Regions from separate parts of the Achromobacter sp. D10 genome, predicted to be linked through region 1. Evidence: predicted binding sites of a transcription regulator. Region 1 holds the regulator's gene; the other holds the start of a gene.
The links. Region 1 encodes NrdR, which represses ribonucleotide reductase genes. Its sites were predicted from a motif close to CACNANATNTNGTG; they were not measured.
Positions count from the first base shown of each region.

Region 1 (7,732 bases):
GCTTGCGCGGATCGGGACGGCGCGCAGCGCCTGGAAAGACGCGGGCGTAATGTTGAAGGGCGTCGAAATCGATTACGACTGCCCTACCTCGAAACTGCCCGCGTATGCCGCATTCCTGCAGGCCCTGAAACAGGGCCTCGGGCCAGAACTTCCGTTGTCCATAACCGCGTTGCCGACATGGCTGAACGGCTCCGGTCTCGACGCGCTGCTCAAGATTCCCGATGAAGCCGTATTGCAAGTCCATGCCGTCCTGAGCCCCGAACAAGGCTTGTTCAACGCCAAGCGCGCAAGCGCATGGCTGGCCGCGTTTGCGGGTCGCACACAACGCCCGTGGCGCGTGGCGTTGCCAACCTACGGCAGCCGCGTCAGCTGGAATGATGACGGCAGCATCGCGGCGGTCGAAAGCGAACGCTCTGCGCTGCTTGCGGGCGGTCGCGCCAGCGAATTGGTGGCCACCCCGGCATCCATGGCGGCATTCGTGGATGAAATTCACCGCTCGCGCCCTCGCGGGCTGGCAGGCATCGTGTGGTTCCGCCTGCCGACGGCGCGCGACGAGCGCGCCTGGAGCCCGGCCACCTGGCGCGCGGTGCTTACGCGCCAGCCCTTGCAACCGGCGCTGTCCGTTACGGCGCGCGCGGCAGAGGCCGGGGCCCAGGACCTGATACTGTTCAACAGCGGCAATGCGGACGCGGCACTCCCCTTGGCGATCCGCTGGGCCGGCACCTGCCGCGCGGCCGACGGCATCAACGGCTACACCCTCGAACAGGACTCCGGCGGTGCGTACCTGCGCCGCTCCCAAGACGGCCTGCTGCGCGCCGGCGGCCAACGCAACATAGGCTGGATACGCTGTGAAAATGGGCCCTCGAGCTTCGATGTACAACCGTAAATCGCTTGTGGCGCTGCTCCTCTTGACGGGTGCGGGCATCGTCATTGCCTGCGGGCCGGAGTTTCCCGCGCAACTGCTCGATGACCGCGCAGCCACGCTCCACGCCACCCCCGTCAACACCTTCGCCTACGAGGCCGCCCGCCTCGTGGCCGGCGGCGATGCGCTGCAAGCCCGCGAAGCCTACGAATTGCCGGACGGCAGCTATCGGCAAAACGCCCTTCCGGAAGACCGCGACCCCGCGCTCACTCCTGCACAACGCGCTACCGCAAGGACGATGCGGGCGCAGCCCGATGGCGACCGGGCGTATGCAGTGGGCATCGATTTGCCCGAAGCCGTCCGGCTTTACATCGCCGCGGCAGTCGACACGCACGCCGCGCGCGGGGCCGATGCCGGACACTTGCTGGAGTCCGCACGGGCGCGTTACCGGGCCATACTCCAACTCCCGCCGCGGGAAGCCGCGGCGCGCAGCGTCTGGGCCGCTTACATGCTGGCTGAAATTGGGGACGAGGCAGAGATGACAGCCGCGGACGCCGCGACGCAGCGCCTTGCGGCAGCCCAAGCCTACGTCCGCGCGCGACAGCTGGCGCTGGACGGCGCAGCGGACCCCTTGGGCCTGGCCGTGGCCAGCTACGGCCAGGAAGCGCGCCTGCTCCTGGCCGGACCGCAAGGGCAATGCACCTATATAGAGTTGGTCAACGCCGATCCGTGCATGGACACCATCCCCGCCGCCTCGCTGGTGCATGCGGTGCGCCTGTATGCCGAGCAGGCTGCGCGCGGGTCCTCCAGCGGCAATGCATCGCTGCGCATGCTGGCGCAATGGGCCCTGGAAGATCCAGCGCGCACTCGCCGGCTGATCGGCGATCCCATTGCGCAACGCCTGCTGGTCGCCTATGCGTTGGCCAGGGTCGGCGACATCGTCGACGGCAGGCCGGACAGCGCGACGGATCCCTACGCCGCCTACGACGCGACTGGGCAGGTCGGCTTGGCGGACGCCGCTCAGGGGCATGACGTTACGCCGAATCCGGCGCTGCAATCGCTGGTCGCTGCGTTGGAAACCCAGGACCTGAAGCAAGTGCCGGACGCCGACCGGGTGGCCGCGCTGGCTTACCGCATCGGACGCTATGACCTGGCGCAAACACTGGCGGCCCGGCTGGACACGGCCCTGGCCTATTGGGTGCGCGCCAAACTGGCGCTGCGGCAAGGCGATACGCAAGCGGCAGCCCAGGCCTATGCCCAGGCCGCCGGCGCCTTCCCGCGCGCAGACGGCAGCCTGGAAGCTTCAGGCGCCGCGCGCCTGCTGGGCGAGCAAGGCGTGCTGACGCTATCGCGTGGCCAATATGTCGAGGCGCTGGACCAACTGCTGCACGCCACCGTGTCGGACGGCACCGCAGAGGGCTTCTGGCAATCCACTCCCTATTGGAACGACGCGGCCTACGTGGCCGAACGTGTGCTGACCACTCCCGAGCTCAAAGCCTACGTGGACCGGCACGCACCCGCCACGCCCGCGGCGACCGGGCCCGCGCCGACGCCTAAGGATTTCTACGAGTGGGGCTACCGGCATCCCGTTACCGCGTCGGACCGGCTGCGCCTGTTGCTGGCGCGCCGCCTGGTGCGAGAAGGTGCGGCCGAACAGGCGCTGCCCTACTTCCCGGCCGATTCCGACGCTCGCTACGCCACGCTGGAAAATGTCGACGGCAAATGGGAAGTGCGGCAGCCGCGAACCCGCCAGCTCGCCGCGGACTACGCAGCTGCCTTGCGCAAGGCCGGCAACGCCTGGGGCCGCACAACGCGTGCCCAGGCTTGGTTCGAGGCATCCCGCCTGGCACGGCGTGACGGGATGGAAATCATGGGCTACGAGCAGGAACCGGATTTCGCGGTGTATGGCGGCAGCACGAGTTTTGGCGCGGGGCGCAGCGCGGTCCCTGGCTGGAAGGCGGATGAGGATAATGTCGAGACGCCCGATACGCCCGCCCTGCGCGCCGCGGCCGCGCTGCCCGGACCGTTCGTCACCGAAGAGGAACGGCGCCGCTACGCCGCCAGCGAAGCGCAGCCCTATGCCCGCTTCCATTACCGCCAGATCGCAGCCAACCATGCGCTGCGCGCCGCCGATGAACTGCCCCGCCGCTCGCAAGCTTTCGCCGCCGTGCTGTGCCAGGGCGCCCGCTACATCATCGACGACTCTCCCGAAAGGGCCACCGCTATCTACCGGCGCTATATAGAACAAGGCGCGCAAGTGCCGTTCAGCGAGACCTTCGGCCGCGAATGCGCTGCGCCGGACTTCACGGCGGCCGCCTGGTTCCACTATGCGCAGGCCGAAAAATCCTGGGACCGCCTGCGGCACAACCATCCCGGTCTGCTGCTGGCGGCCGCGTTGCTGGCGCTGGTCGGCGGCGGGGCCGCGATCCTGGCCTGGCGCTACACCGCGACGCGTCCGCGGCGCGACGCGCGCCGGAGCTAGCCTGCCGCCCGGCCGCGGCTAGGAGAGTTCCGGCAACGCCACTCGCTGTGTCAGCTGGCGCCAAGTGTCGGCCACCCTGGCGCGCAAGCGCAGATCCGCGCCCACGGGCGCAGTGTCGATGAATTCGTAGCGGCGGGCGCCGTCCAGGTGCTCCAGCATGGGCAGGCGGACCATGCCCGCCGCATCGCCCAGCAGCACCGGCGCCAGGTACAACAGGAGCTCGTCCACGCAACCCGCGGCAACCAGCGCGCCGCTCAGGCCGGCGCCCGCTTCCACGTGGACCTCGTTGAACTGCTCCTGGGCCAGCCAGCGCATCATCGCCGGCAGATCGACCCGGCCGGGCGCATCGCCCGGCAACTGCACCACGCGGGCGTTTTTGGCCTGCAGGCGTGCCGTCTTGGCGGCGTCCTCGCGGGCGGTAAAAAGAATGACCTCGGCGCCATCGAACAGCCGCGCGTCCTCGGGAATCTCGAAACGGCCGTCCACCACCGCCTTGCGGGGCTGGCGCGGCGTATCCACGCCCCTGACATTGAGCTGCGGATCATCTTTCAGCACGGTACCCATGCCGGTGAGCACCACGCAGGCGCGCGCGCGCCAGCGATGCCCATCGGCGCGGGCCTCGGGCCCGGTGATCCATTGCGATATGCCGTTATGCAGCGCGCTGCGTCCGTCCAGCGAAGCCGCCATTTTCATCCAGACCCACGGCAGGCCGCGGCTCATGCGCGAAATAAAGCCTGCATTGATGGCCAGCGCCTCTTCGCGGCAGACTCCTGTGCTTACCGCGATGCCGGCATCGCGCAGCCGCGCCAGGCCTTGGCCGTTGACCAGCGGATTCGGGTCGCCGATGGCCACCACCACTCGCGCCGGCCGGGCCGCGAGCACGGCGTCCACGCAGGGCGGCGTGCGGCCGAAATGGCTGCAGGGCTCCAACGTGACGTAGAGCGTCGCGCCCGCCACCGATTCGCCGCGCGCCTGGGCGTCGCGCAAGGCGCAGACTTCCGCGTGCGGGCCGCCTGGCGGTTGCGTCGCGCCTTCGCCCAGCACGCGGCCGTCGCGCACGATCACGCAACCCACCCGGGGATTGGGCGCGGTGGTGTACATGACGGTCTGCGCCAGCGCCAGGGCTCGCCGCATCCAGAAAATGTCGTCGTTGTCGCTGGAAATCATCATGTCCAGGATTGTATGTCGCCGCAGCCCGGGCAGAATGCGCGGCGCCAGGCGTCAGCCGCCCGGATCAAACATGTCCGTTTTAGGCCGACAGTAGTCTTTCGCCGCGCTCGCCCCACCACCGGATTGCAGTAAAAATGGCACCACACCCCTACAATTCGCACTCCAGGAGCGCGGCCCATGAAACAAGCACTGATCGTCATCGACGTACAAGACTCTTTCCGGCAACGTCCGTTTTGGGATGAAGCCGAGTATCCGGCCTTCGTGGAACGGATCCAATCCCTGATCGACGCCGCCCAGGCCCAGGACATCCTGGTACTGCAGGTGTTCCACACCAGCGTGTCGAACGACCCGGCCAATCCCTTCTCCCTGGCCTCCGGGCACGTCAAGACGCTCAAGGAACTGCGCATCGCCCCCACCGCCGTGTTCCACAAGACCGTGCATTCCTCGCTTTACGCCAAGGACGCCGAGGGTGCCAGCCTGCAGGACTGGCTGGTTAAGCACGGTATCGAAGGCATCATCGTCAGCGGTATCCGCACGGAACAATGCTGCGAAACCACGACCCGCCACGCCAGCGACGCCGGCTTCAAGGTGGTGTTTCCGACTGACGCCACCCTCACCTTCGCCATGCAAAGCCCGTCCGGCCAGCACTACACCCCGGCCGAAATTCGCGACCGTACGGAGCTGGTGCTGCAAGGCCGCTTCGCCCGCATCGCGCGCGCCGCCGACGCGCTGGCGGCTTGAGCGATTCCGCAGGCCACATGGTTCCGGTCTACTTCGTGCTCACGCGCGGCATCGTCCTGCTGGATGTAGCGGGCCCGGCCGAGGCCTTCCGCGTGGCCAACAAGCTCAGTCCCGGCACTTTCGAGCAGCATTTCTGCGGCCCGGCGCATGAGGTCGAGAGCGGCCTGCCTGGCCTGCATCTGGCGCATATCCAGCCCCTGCCGGCCACGTTGCCATCCGAGGCCCTGGTTATCATTTCTGGCGTGGTGGGCAAGCCCACGCGCCTGGAAGATCCGGACTCGCGCGCCATCATCGACTGGCTGGCCGTCCGCCATCCCGCGGACGGGTTCACGCTCATGACGGTTTGCGCCGGCGCGCTGTTCGCCGCCGCCGCCGGGCTGACGCGGCACCGGGAATGCACCACCCACCACACCTGTCTCGCGCAGTTGGCCAGCATCGACCCCAGTGCGCGTCTGCACGACAACCGAATCTTCGTCGAGGATGGCAAGTTGGTCAGCAGCGCGGGCATCACGGCCGGCATCGACCTGGCGCTGCACATGGTGTCGCGCCATTGCGGACCGCGCGTGGCCAGCGAAACGGCGCGCGACATGGTGGTGTACCAGCGCCGCGCCGGCACCGATTCCACGCTATCGCCGTGGCTGGATCACCGCAGCCACATGCATCCGGGCGTGCACAGGGTGCAGGACGCGGTCATCCGCGACCCTGCGGCCCCCTGGTCCGCGCAATCGCTGGCGGACCAGGCGCATACCAGCGCGCGCCACCTGACCCGGCTGTTCCACGAACACGCCGGGTGCACGCCGATGGACTACCTCTATCAGATACGTGTGGCGCTGGCACGCGACCTGCTGCGCGATACGCGGCTGGACCTGGAACGCGTGGCTGAAAAATCGGGCTTCGGTTCGGCGCAGCACATGCGCCGGGTGTGGCGCAAGTTCCAGCCGCTGACACCCAGCCTCGTGCGCTCTGCCTAGCCTAATCCTTGCGCAGCTTGCCCGGCAGCAGCGGGCCCTGCATCTCGCGGATGGCCTCGACGAACTCGCCGATGTCTTCGAAGCTCTTGTAAACCGAGGCAAAGCGGACGTACGCCACCTTGTCGAGCTTGCGCAGTTCGTTCATGACGAGCTCGCCGATATGTTCGCTGGGCACTTCACGCAACCCGCTGGCCAGCAACTGCTCTTCGATGCGAGCGACCGCCGCGTCCACGTCTTCCGTGCTGACGGGCCGCTTGCGCAGCGCCAGGCTCAGGCTGGCGCGCAGCTTGCCCGGGTCGTAATCGCTGCGGCTGCCGTTGCGCTTCACGATGGAAGGCATGGCAAGCTCCACCCGCTCGTACGTGGTGAAGCGCTTGTCACAGGACAGGCAGCGGCGGCGACGCCGTATCGCGTCCCCCTCTTCGGAGACCCGGCTGTCTACGACCTGCGTTTCGGCATTGCCGCAAAATGGACACCGCATGTGTGATCCCTAAAGGCACTGAAGGGCAATAGTTAAGCATATTGTAACGAGGCAACCCGCCGCCAGCGCCGATATGGGCTAATCCGTCCCGTATTTTTCACAGTCCGCTGTACTTGCCGGCCTGAAAGCAAAGGGACGGCCGCCTTTCGGGGCCGTCCCTTGTGGACCGCGGCGGCAGGGCCGCAGCCCGCCGCAGGGATGCTATTACTTCTTGCCGTAGACCGGCAGGCGCGAGGTCAGTTCGTTGACCTTGGCGCGCACAGCGGCGATGTTGGCTTCGTCACGCGGGTTGTCCAGCACGTCGGCGATCAGGTTGGCGGTAAGTTCGGCTTCCGCTTCGGTGAAACCGCGCGTGGTCATGGCCGGGGTGCCCAGACGGATGCCGCTGGTCACGAAGGGCTTTTCCGGATCGTTCGGGATGGCGTTCTTGTTCACCGTAATGTGGGCCTGGCCCAGCACGGCTTCCGCTTCCTTGCCCGTGATGCCCTTGGAACGCAGGTCCACCAGCATGACGTGGCTTTCGGTGCGGCCCGAAACGATGCGCAGGCCACGCTTGACCAGCGTGTCGGCCAGCACCTTGGCGTTCTTGACCACTTGCTGCGCGTAGTCCTTGAAAGCGGGTTCCAGCGCTTCCTTGAAGGCCACGGCCTTGCCGGCGATGACGTGCATCAGCGGACCGCCCTGAATGCCGGGGAAGATGGCCGAGTTGATGATCTTCTCGTGTTCGGCCTTCATCATGATGACGCCGCCGCGCGGGCCGCGCAGCGACTTGTGCGTCGTCGAGGTGACGAAGTCGGCGTGCGGGACCGGGTTGGGGTAGGCGCCACCGGCGACCAGGCCGGCGTAGTGGGCGATGTCGACCATGAACAGCGCGCCGTTTTCACGGGCGATGCGGGCCATGCGTTCGAAATCGATGTGCAACGCATAGGCGGAAGCGCCGGCGACGATCAGCTTGGGCTTGTGTTCGCGGGCGAGCTTTTCGACCTGGTCGTAGTTCAGGACTTCGTTTTCGTCCAGGCCGTAGG
Region 1 is NZ_JAYJLE010000014.1:93,088-100,819, forward strand. Features, by position in the region: gene VCS63_RS26285 (DUF3142 domain-containing protein) at 1-886, shown strand, start outside; gene VCS63_RS26290 (hypothetical protein) at 873-3,344, shown strand; gene ribD (bifunctional diaminohydroxyphosphoribosylaminopyrimidine deaminase/5-amino-6-(5-phosphoribosylamino)uracil reductase RibD) at 3,363-4,514, opposite strand; gene VCS63_RS26300 (cysteine hydrolase family protein) at 4,692-5,255, shown strand; gene VCS63_RS26305 (GlxA family transcriptional regulator) at 5,273-6,226, shown strand; gene nrdR (transcriptional regulator NrdR) at 6,228-6,707, opposite strand; gene glyA (serine hydroxymethyltransferase) at 6,912-7,732, opposite strand, start outside.

Region 2 (7,732 bases), on a different contig from region 1:
AGGCTACCCACAAAAAAAGGCTGGCCCAAAGCCAGCCGCGGATATTCCTAGGCAAAACGGACGCGCGACGCATACAGCCCCCTGATCTCGAAAGGAAAAGGACGGCAAGCGCCCGACGCGCTCGCCCCGACTTGCCGGATCAGTATTGGCAGGCGCAAGTACCTTGTCAAGATGCATACGCCCCCTGCCATCGTCGCGTCTTCAGACCCTGGGCGGCATGGTCTCCCTTTCCGGATGGCGATGCCGGGCCAAGGCTTCGACCAAGTCGGGCACGCTCTTGGCCGCAGCCGCGGCATCCACCCGCAGCAACCCGCCGTCGACCAGCTCGGGCGCCAGACCCGCGGCAGTAAACACTGCCTCGCCATCGCCGATGCCCATCAAGGTCTTGCCATGACGGAACGCGTCGCGCAGGAATTCCAGCGCGCGCCCGTCCGACGCCAGCCGTTCCATGGCGGCTGCGCCTCCCGGCACTACCGCCCCATCGAACAGCGCGGACGGATGATTGTCCAGCGAGGCGTCGGCATCCAGCATGCCGCCCCCTTCGGCCTGGACGGGCCCAATCCGCTGCCCCACCAACCGCACGACAGCGCCCGCCGCGATCAGCCCATCGGCCACGGCGGACACGGCTTTGCCATCCGCCCCTTCGGCCACCAGGATGGCGATCTTGCGCGTCGCGATGCCGCCGTCCCCGGGACGAGCTTCGAGCGACAACGCGGGCGAGGTTTCGATTTCGGGAGCGGGCGGATTCTCGGTCGCGCGCGGCAAGGGGTCCGGCAGGGCCATCCCCAGTTGGTCCGCTACCGCCTGCGCCAGTTCGTCGGAAACATTGCGCAAGGACGCGACCATGCGCTGGCGGATGGCGGGCACCGTCACTTTGCTCAGCTCGAAGGCGAAGGCCGCGGCGATGTGGCGTTGTTCCCAATCCGCCTGGCTGTCATAGAACAGCGTCGCCTGGTTGTAGTGCTCGGCGAATTTCTCGGGATGTCCGCGCAGTTCGTCGCCCGTCTCCGGCTCCGGAAAGGACACGAAGCCGTCCATACCCGCCTGAAACGGACAGCCACCGGCCAACGAATTGGGCTCGTACGCCACCCGCCCGCGATGTATGGCCTGGCGGTGCATGCCGTCGCGCTGATTGTTGTGCACGGGCGCGAGCGGCGCGTTGATCGGAATTTCGTGAAAGTTCGGGCCGCCCAGCCTTGAAATCTGCGTGTCCACATAGGAATGGATGCGCCCGGCCAGCAAAGGATCGTTCGTGAAGTCCAGACCGGGCACAATGTGGGCGGCGCAGAACGCAACTTGCTCGGTTTCCGCGAAGAAATTGTCCGGATTGCGGTCCAGCACCATCCGCCCCACCGGCACCACGGGCACCAGTTCCTCGGGCACGATCTTGGTCGCGTCCAGCACGTCGAAGCTGAAGCCCTGAGCTTGCTCGTCCGTGAATACCTGCACGCCCAGTTCCCACTGCGGACCATTGCCGCTGTCGATGGCTTCCCAAAGATCGCGCCGATGGAAGTCCGGATCCGCGCCCGAGACCTTGACGGCCTCATCCCACACCTGCGAGTGCGTGCCCAGCACGGGATTCCAATGGAACTTCACCAGCCGCGACTCGCCTGCGGCGTTGACGAAGCGGAACGTGTGCACGCCGAAGCCCTGCATCATCCGATAGCTGCGGGGAATGGCGCGGTCGGACATCAGCCACATCAGCATGTGGGTGGATTCCGGCATCAATGACACGAAATCCCAGAAAGTATCGTGCGCGGACGCGGCCTGCGGCATGCCGTGGTGCGGCTCGGGCTTGACGGCGTGGACCAGGTCCGGAAACTTCATGGCATCCTGGATGAAAAACACCGGCATATTGTTGCCTACCAGATCCCAATTGCCCTCGTCCGTGTAGAACTTCACGGCAAAGCCGCGCACATCCCGCGCCGTGTCCTTGGAACCGCGTTCGCCCGCCACTGTGGAAAAGCGCACGAACACCGGCGTGCGCTTGCCCGCCTGCGCGAAGGGCGCGGCGGCGGTCAGGTCGGTCAAGGGTTTGTAGCATTCGAAGTAGCCATGGGCGGCCGAGCCGCGCGCGTGCACGATGCGCTCCGGAATCCGCTCATGGTCAAAATGCGTGATCTTCTCGCGCAGGATGAAATCCTTGAGCAGCGCCGGGCCGCGCAGGCCCGCCTTCAGCGAATGCTGGTTATCGCTGACGCGCACCCCCTGGTTGGTGGTCAGCATCTGCCCGCTCGAATCCGCCCGCACACGCTCCAGCCGTCCGTCGGCGGCGTTGACACCCGCCTCGGCGGCCGCGCCAGTCTTGTCCGATACTTCGCGTTCCGACAAAGAGCTCGCGGTCGCGGACGGATCGGCCGCCGCCGCATGGGCGCCGGCATAGGGGCAGCGCGCCCCGTCTTCGCCGTATTCCGCGGGCTTGCCCGCATTATGGGGAAATCCCGCGGCCGTGGCGCCCACCGCCGCGGCCCGCTTGAGCGCCGGATGGCTGGGTTTGCCCGCGGGCCCGGAGGCCGGCCCGCTGTCCGTATTCATATAGGCAGTGTCCACGGCCGCGCCCGCGCCGCTCTTGCCTGCTGGTTTTTTGCCTGGCATCGAAATCTCCTAATGGCTCAGCATCTTGCCGCGCGCCTGCTCGGCGCGCGATGCACCGATAGCTGTCTCAACCTGCTTGACCTCCTCGGGCGGCGGCAGCACCGCGGGAAATCCCAACGACTGGATCCACAATTCGCGTGACCAGCCCTGCGTGTGATAAAGATGGTGGTCTTCGTCCTTGGCCACGGCGTCGTAGGCCTGCTTGAGCACCTTTGCCTCATCGCCGCTGTGCTGCTCGGCAATCATGCCGATCAGGGACCAGTTCGCGTGGTCCTTGGTTTCGGCCAGCACCACGCATTCCGTGGCTACGAGTTGCGCGGCGTCCGGGTCGCCGGCGTTGATGGCCATCTTCATGGCCTTGACCAGCGACTCGCCGATGTGGCGCACCACCTGGCGGCCGGGCGGCTGGGCCTGGGCGTCCAAACCCAGTTGCTCGAACACGGTCAGCAGCACCCGGCGATGCGTCCGCGTTTCTTCCAGATACTCGAGCCATTCCTTCTTCAGGTCCGCGTTCACCGCACACGAAACAGCGGTTTCGTACACGGCCAGGCCACCGATCTCGGTTTCCAGGGCCTGGTAAAGCAGTTCCTCGATTTGCGAGGTGTTTCCGGCTTTTCGTTTCATTGGGCGCTCCTTTGTGGGATGACATCGCCGCATGCCGGCGGCGGGCATGCAGAACGGATCGCCTGTCAGCAATCGCCGTGCCCGCCTGCAACGCGTCGTGGGTGACCCGCGCGCACGACCGCGCCACGCCCCGCCCCGCCGGCGCAAAAAGTACAAAGGCATCGGCATCGCCAACCTTGTCCCCGATTAGATTAGAATCGGAACTATTCTCAATAAAATCAGAGCGCCCGGTCCGCGGCGACTCCAACAAGAAAGAGGCTCCCCCTGAAATCCGGTTTCCGCCTATCCATGGCCTGGCTCCATACCTGGGTCGGCCTATGGTTTTCCTGGCTGCTGTTCGCCGTCTTCCTGACGGGATCGCTGGCCGTCTTCTCCGAACCCATCACGCACTGGATGACGCCCGAGCACCACGAGGCAGAGGCCCGGGCCGCGCAAACGGAAGGCCTCCCGGTGGACCGGGCGCGCCGGCTCGAACTGGCGGTGGATTACATGGCGCGCAATCACGCGGGCGCGGGCATGTGGGAAATCTGGCCGGTCAACCGGTTCCACGACAACGGGTTGACGGCCTATTGGTTCGATAAGAACGGCCAGTACGCCGACGCCGACCTCGACCCGGAAACGGGCGCCGAACTGGCGGAGCATCACGAGGCGGAAGGCCGCGCCACGCATGGCGGCAGTCATTTCGTCGACTTCCACTACACCTTGCACGACGCCGGCCTGGGCCTGTGGATCGTGGCCTTCGCCAGCATGGCGATGCTGGTCGCGCTGATTTCCGGCGTGGTCACGCACAAGCGCATCTTCAAGGACTTTTTCACCTTCCGCGCCAAGAAGGGCCAACGTTCCTGGCTGGACGCGCACAATGCGGTGGCGGTGCTGACTCTGCCCTTCCAGTTCATGATCGCCTACACCGGCATTGTGATATCCAGCGCTCAGCTCATGCCTGCCCCTGTCACGGCGACCTACGGGGCCGGCCCGCAGGCCACCCGCCAGTACCTGGCCGAACTGTCTGGCGAAGAACAGCCCGCGCGCACCGGCGTGGCGCTTCCCATGCCGGCGCTGGAGCCCATCGTGGCCCGTGGCGAACAGCTGATCGGACAGACGGCGCGCGCCATCGTCATCAACAACCCCGAAGACAGTTCCATGCGCATCGGCGTCTACGGTTGGAACGAAGACGCCGACACCTTCCGCAACATCAGCGCCACCACGGGCATGGCCGAGTTCTCGGCCAGCGGCGAATTGCTGCGCCTGCGCCCCGCGGGCGACGTGAATGGCGGCGCGCCCGCGCTCGCGTTCCAGGTCATGAGCGATCTGCACATGTCCAGGTTCGGCGGGCTGGCCGTCAGCTGGCTCTACTTCATCTGCGGCATGGCCGGCGCAGCCATGATGGGCACCGGCGCGCTGCTGTTCATGGTCAAGCGCCGCGCCAGGCATGGCGGCGAATTCGGCAGCGCGACCGCGCGCATGTACCGGCTGATCGAAGGCTTGAATGTGGCCGCGCTGGCGGGACTGGCCATCGCCTGCATCAGCTATCTCTGGGCCAACCGTCTGCTGCCCGTGGCCCTGGAAAACCGCGCGCTGTGGGAGCTGCGCTGCTTCTTCCTGGTGTGGGCGCTGGCGTTGGCGCACGCCTGGCTGTGCAAGCCGCGCCAGGCCTGGATCTCGCAGCTTGCCTTGCTATCGGCGCTGTGCCTGCTGCTGCCGGTGTTGTCGCTCGTCACATTGGGCGATCATCCGGTGGCGCAGATCGCGCGCGGCGACTGGGAAAGCGCGGGCGTCGAACTGACGTCCGTCGCATTCGGCGTACTATCGGGGTGGGCGGCCCTGCTGTTGTGGCGACGGCCCGCATCCGCGCCCATCCGGCGCAATCCCCGCAGCGACGCAGAGGCAGCCGCATGAACACCAACGACCTGTATGCGATTTCCATGGCGCTGCTGCTGACCTATTCCGGCATGGCCTGCCTGAGTCTGGCCATGCCGCGCCATTACGACCAGGTCTGGGGACGCGATCCCTCCGCCGGCCATACCCGCGTGTTGCGCGGCGCTGGCGTGCTGTTGCTGGCGCTGGCCCTGCTGCCCTGCGTGGGACTGTGGGGCAATACGGTGGGCGTGGTGGCCTGGCTGGGCTGGCTTTCGGCAGGCGCCCTGCTCTGGGTCGGCATGCTGTCCTGGGCGCCTCGCCCGGCAGCCAGAACCGCCGCGCTGGCGGTGGCGATATCCCTGGCCGGGGTTGGCATCGGCTTCTGAACGGCGCGTTTGACGCGCATCAAGCAAGGCTGACATCCCTGCGGTGGGGAGCACATTCCGCACCATATGTGGTGGTAGAGTTTTCACACCCTACTACATATGGTGTCAGTCATGCATATCCAGCACATTCTCAAGCGCGACGGCCGCGTCGTGGCGTTCGACCGCGAGAAGATCGCCCAGGCCATGGCGGCAGCAGGCCAGAGCACCGGGGAACTGGATCTCGCGGGTGCTCAGGCGCTGACCGACGGCGTCATCGCCGCGCTGGCGGAAAACCCCTGCCCCGGTGTCGAGACCATCCAGAACCGCGTGGAGGAAGCCTTGGTCCAGGCAGGCCATTGGCGCACCGCGCGGGCCTATATCGTGCACCGCGAACAACACGCCCGCCTGCGCTCGCTGCGCCACACGCTGGTGGACGTGGAAAGCGCCATGGAGGAATACCTGGACCAGCGCGACTGGCGCGTCAACGCCAACGCCAACCAGGGCTACAGTCTGGGCGGCCTGATCCTGAACGTGGCGGGCAAGGTCACCGCCAACTACTGGCTGTCCAATGTATTCGCGCCCGAGGCGGGCCGCGCCCACCGCGAGGGCGACATCCACATCCACGACCTGGACATGCTGAGCGGTTACTGCGCTGGCTGGTCGCTGCGCCAGTTGCTGACCGAAGGCTTCAACGGCATCCCCGGCAAGGTGGAAGCCACGCCGCCGCGCCACATGTCGGCGGCCATCGGCCAGATCGTCAATTTCCTGGGCACGCTGCAGAACGAGTGGGCAGGAGCGCAGGCCTTCAGTTCCTTCGACACCTACATGGCGCCCTTCATCCGCCGCGACGCCATGACGTATGCGGAGGTGAAGCAGTCCATGCAGGAACTCATCTACAACCTCAACGTGCCCAGCCGCTGGGGCACGCAGACACCCTTCACCAATCTTACGTTCGACTGGACCTGCCCGCCGGACCTGAAGGACCAGATTCCGTACATCGGCGGCGAGGAAATGCCGTTTTCATACGGCGAGCTGCAGACCGAGATGGACATGATCAACCGCGCCTACATCGAGGTCATGATGGCCGGGGACGCCAAGGGCCGTGTGTTCACCTTCCCCATCCCCACCTACAACATCACGCCCGACTTCGACTGGGACCACCCCAACACCGAGCGCCTGTTCGAGATGACGGCACGCTATGGACTGCCCTATTTCCAGAACTTCCTGAATTCAGACCTGGAACCGCACATGGTGCGTTCGATGTGCTGCCGCTTGCAACTGGACCTGCGCGAACTGCTCAAGCGCGGCAATGGCCTGTTCGGGTCGGCCGAGCAGACGGGGTCCGTCGGCGTGGTCACGGTCAACTGCGCGCGCCTGGGCTATACCTGCCGCGGCGACGAAGAGCAGCTGATGCGGCGGCTGGACCATCTGCTGGAACTGGGCCGCGACGTGCTGGAGACCAAGCGCAAGGTGGTGCAGCGCTACATTGACCAGGGCCTCTATCCCTATACCCGCCGCTACCTCGGCACCCTGCGCAATCATTTCAGCACGCTGGGCGTAAACGGCATCAACGAGATGATCCGCAACTTCACGGACGATGCCGAGGACATCACCACCGCGGCAGGCCATGCCCTGGCCGTGCGCCTGTTGGACCGCGTGCGTGTCCGCATGACCGAATTCCAGGAGCAAACGGGCCATCTGTACAACCTGGAGGCCACGCCCGCCGAAGGCACCACCTATCGTTTCGCCCGCGAAGACCGCAAGCGCTATCCCGCCATTCTTCAGGCTGGCAGCGACGCGCAGCCCTACTACACGAACTCCAGCCAGCTTCCGGTAGGCCATACCGACGATCCCTTCCATGCGCTGGAACTGCAGGAGACGCTGCAAGGCAAGTACACCGGCGGCACCGTGCTGCACCTGTACATGAACGAAGCCGTGTCGTCCGCCGGCGCGTGCAAGCAACTGGTGCGCCGGGCTCTGTCCAATTTCCGGCTGCCCTACATCACGGTCACGCCGACGTTCTCCATCTGCCCCAACCACGGCTATCTGGCGGGGCACCACGAGTTCTGCCCGAAATGCGATGCCGAGCTGCTGGCCAGGCAATCGGCGTGCTGCACCCCGGCCTGAGGCCAGTCAACGACAGGCCTCAGACTGAACCGCCGGGCAGCAGCCCGGCATCCACAACGAGGAACCGCTATGCAAACCTTGATCGCTCCCGAAGTCACGACCGCTCCCGCCCCGCGGCTGGACGACAGCCAGCGCGTGCGCTGCGAGATCTGGACCCGCGTCAT
Region 2 is NZ_JAYJLE010000004.1:146,315-154,046, reverse strand. Features, by position in the region: gene VCS63_RS13060 (YSC84-related protein) at 1-13, opposite strand, end outside; gene VCS63_RS13055 (catalase) at 202-2,595, opposite strand; gene VCS63_RS13050 (ferritin-like domain-containing protein) at 2,605-3,219, opposite strand; gene VCS63_RS13045 (PepSY-associated TM helix domain-containing protein) at 3,508-5,115, shown strand; gene VCS63_RS13040 (DUF3325 domain-containing protein) at 5,112-5,462, shown strand; gene VCS63_RS13035 (ribonucleoside triphosphate reductase) at 5,574-7,568, shown strand; gene nrdD (anaerobic ribonucleoside-triphosphate reductase) at 7,638-7,732, shown strand, end outside.
Region 2: VCS63_RS13035 (ribonucleoside triphosphate reductase) is a predicted target of NrdR. The motif match lies at 5,554-5,567, and genes of this name have one in related genera.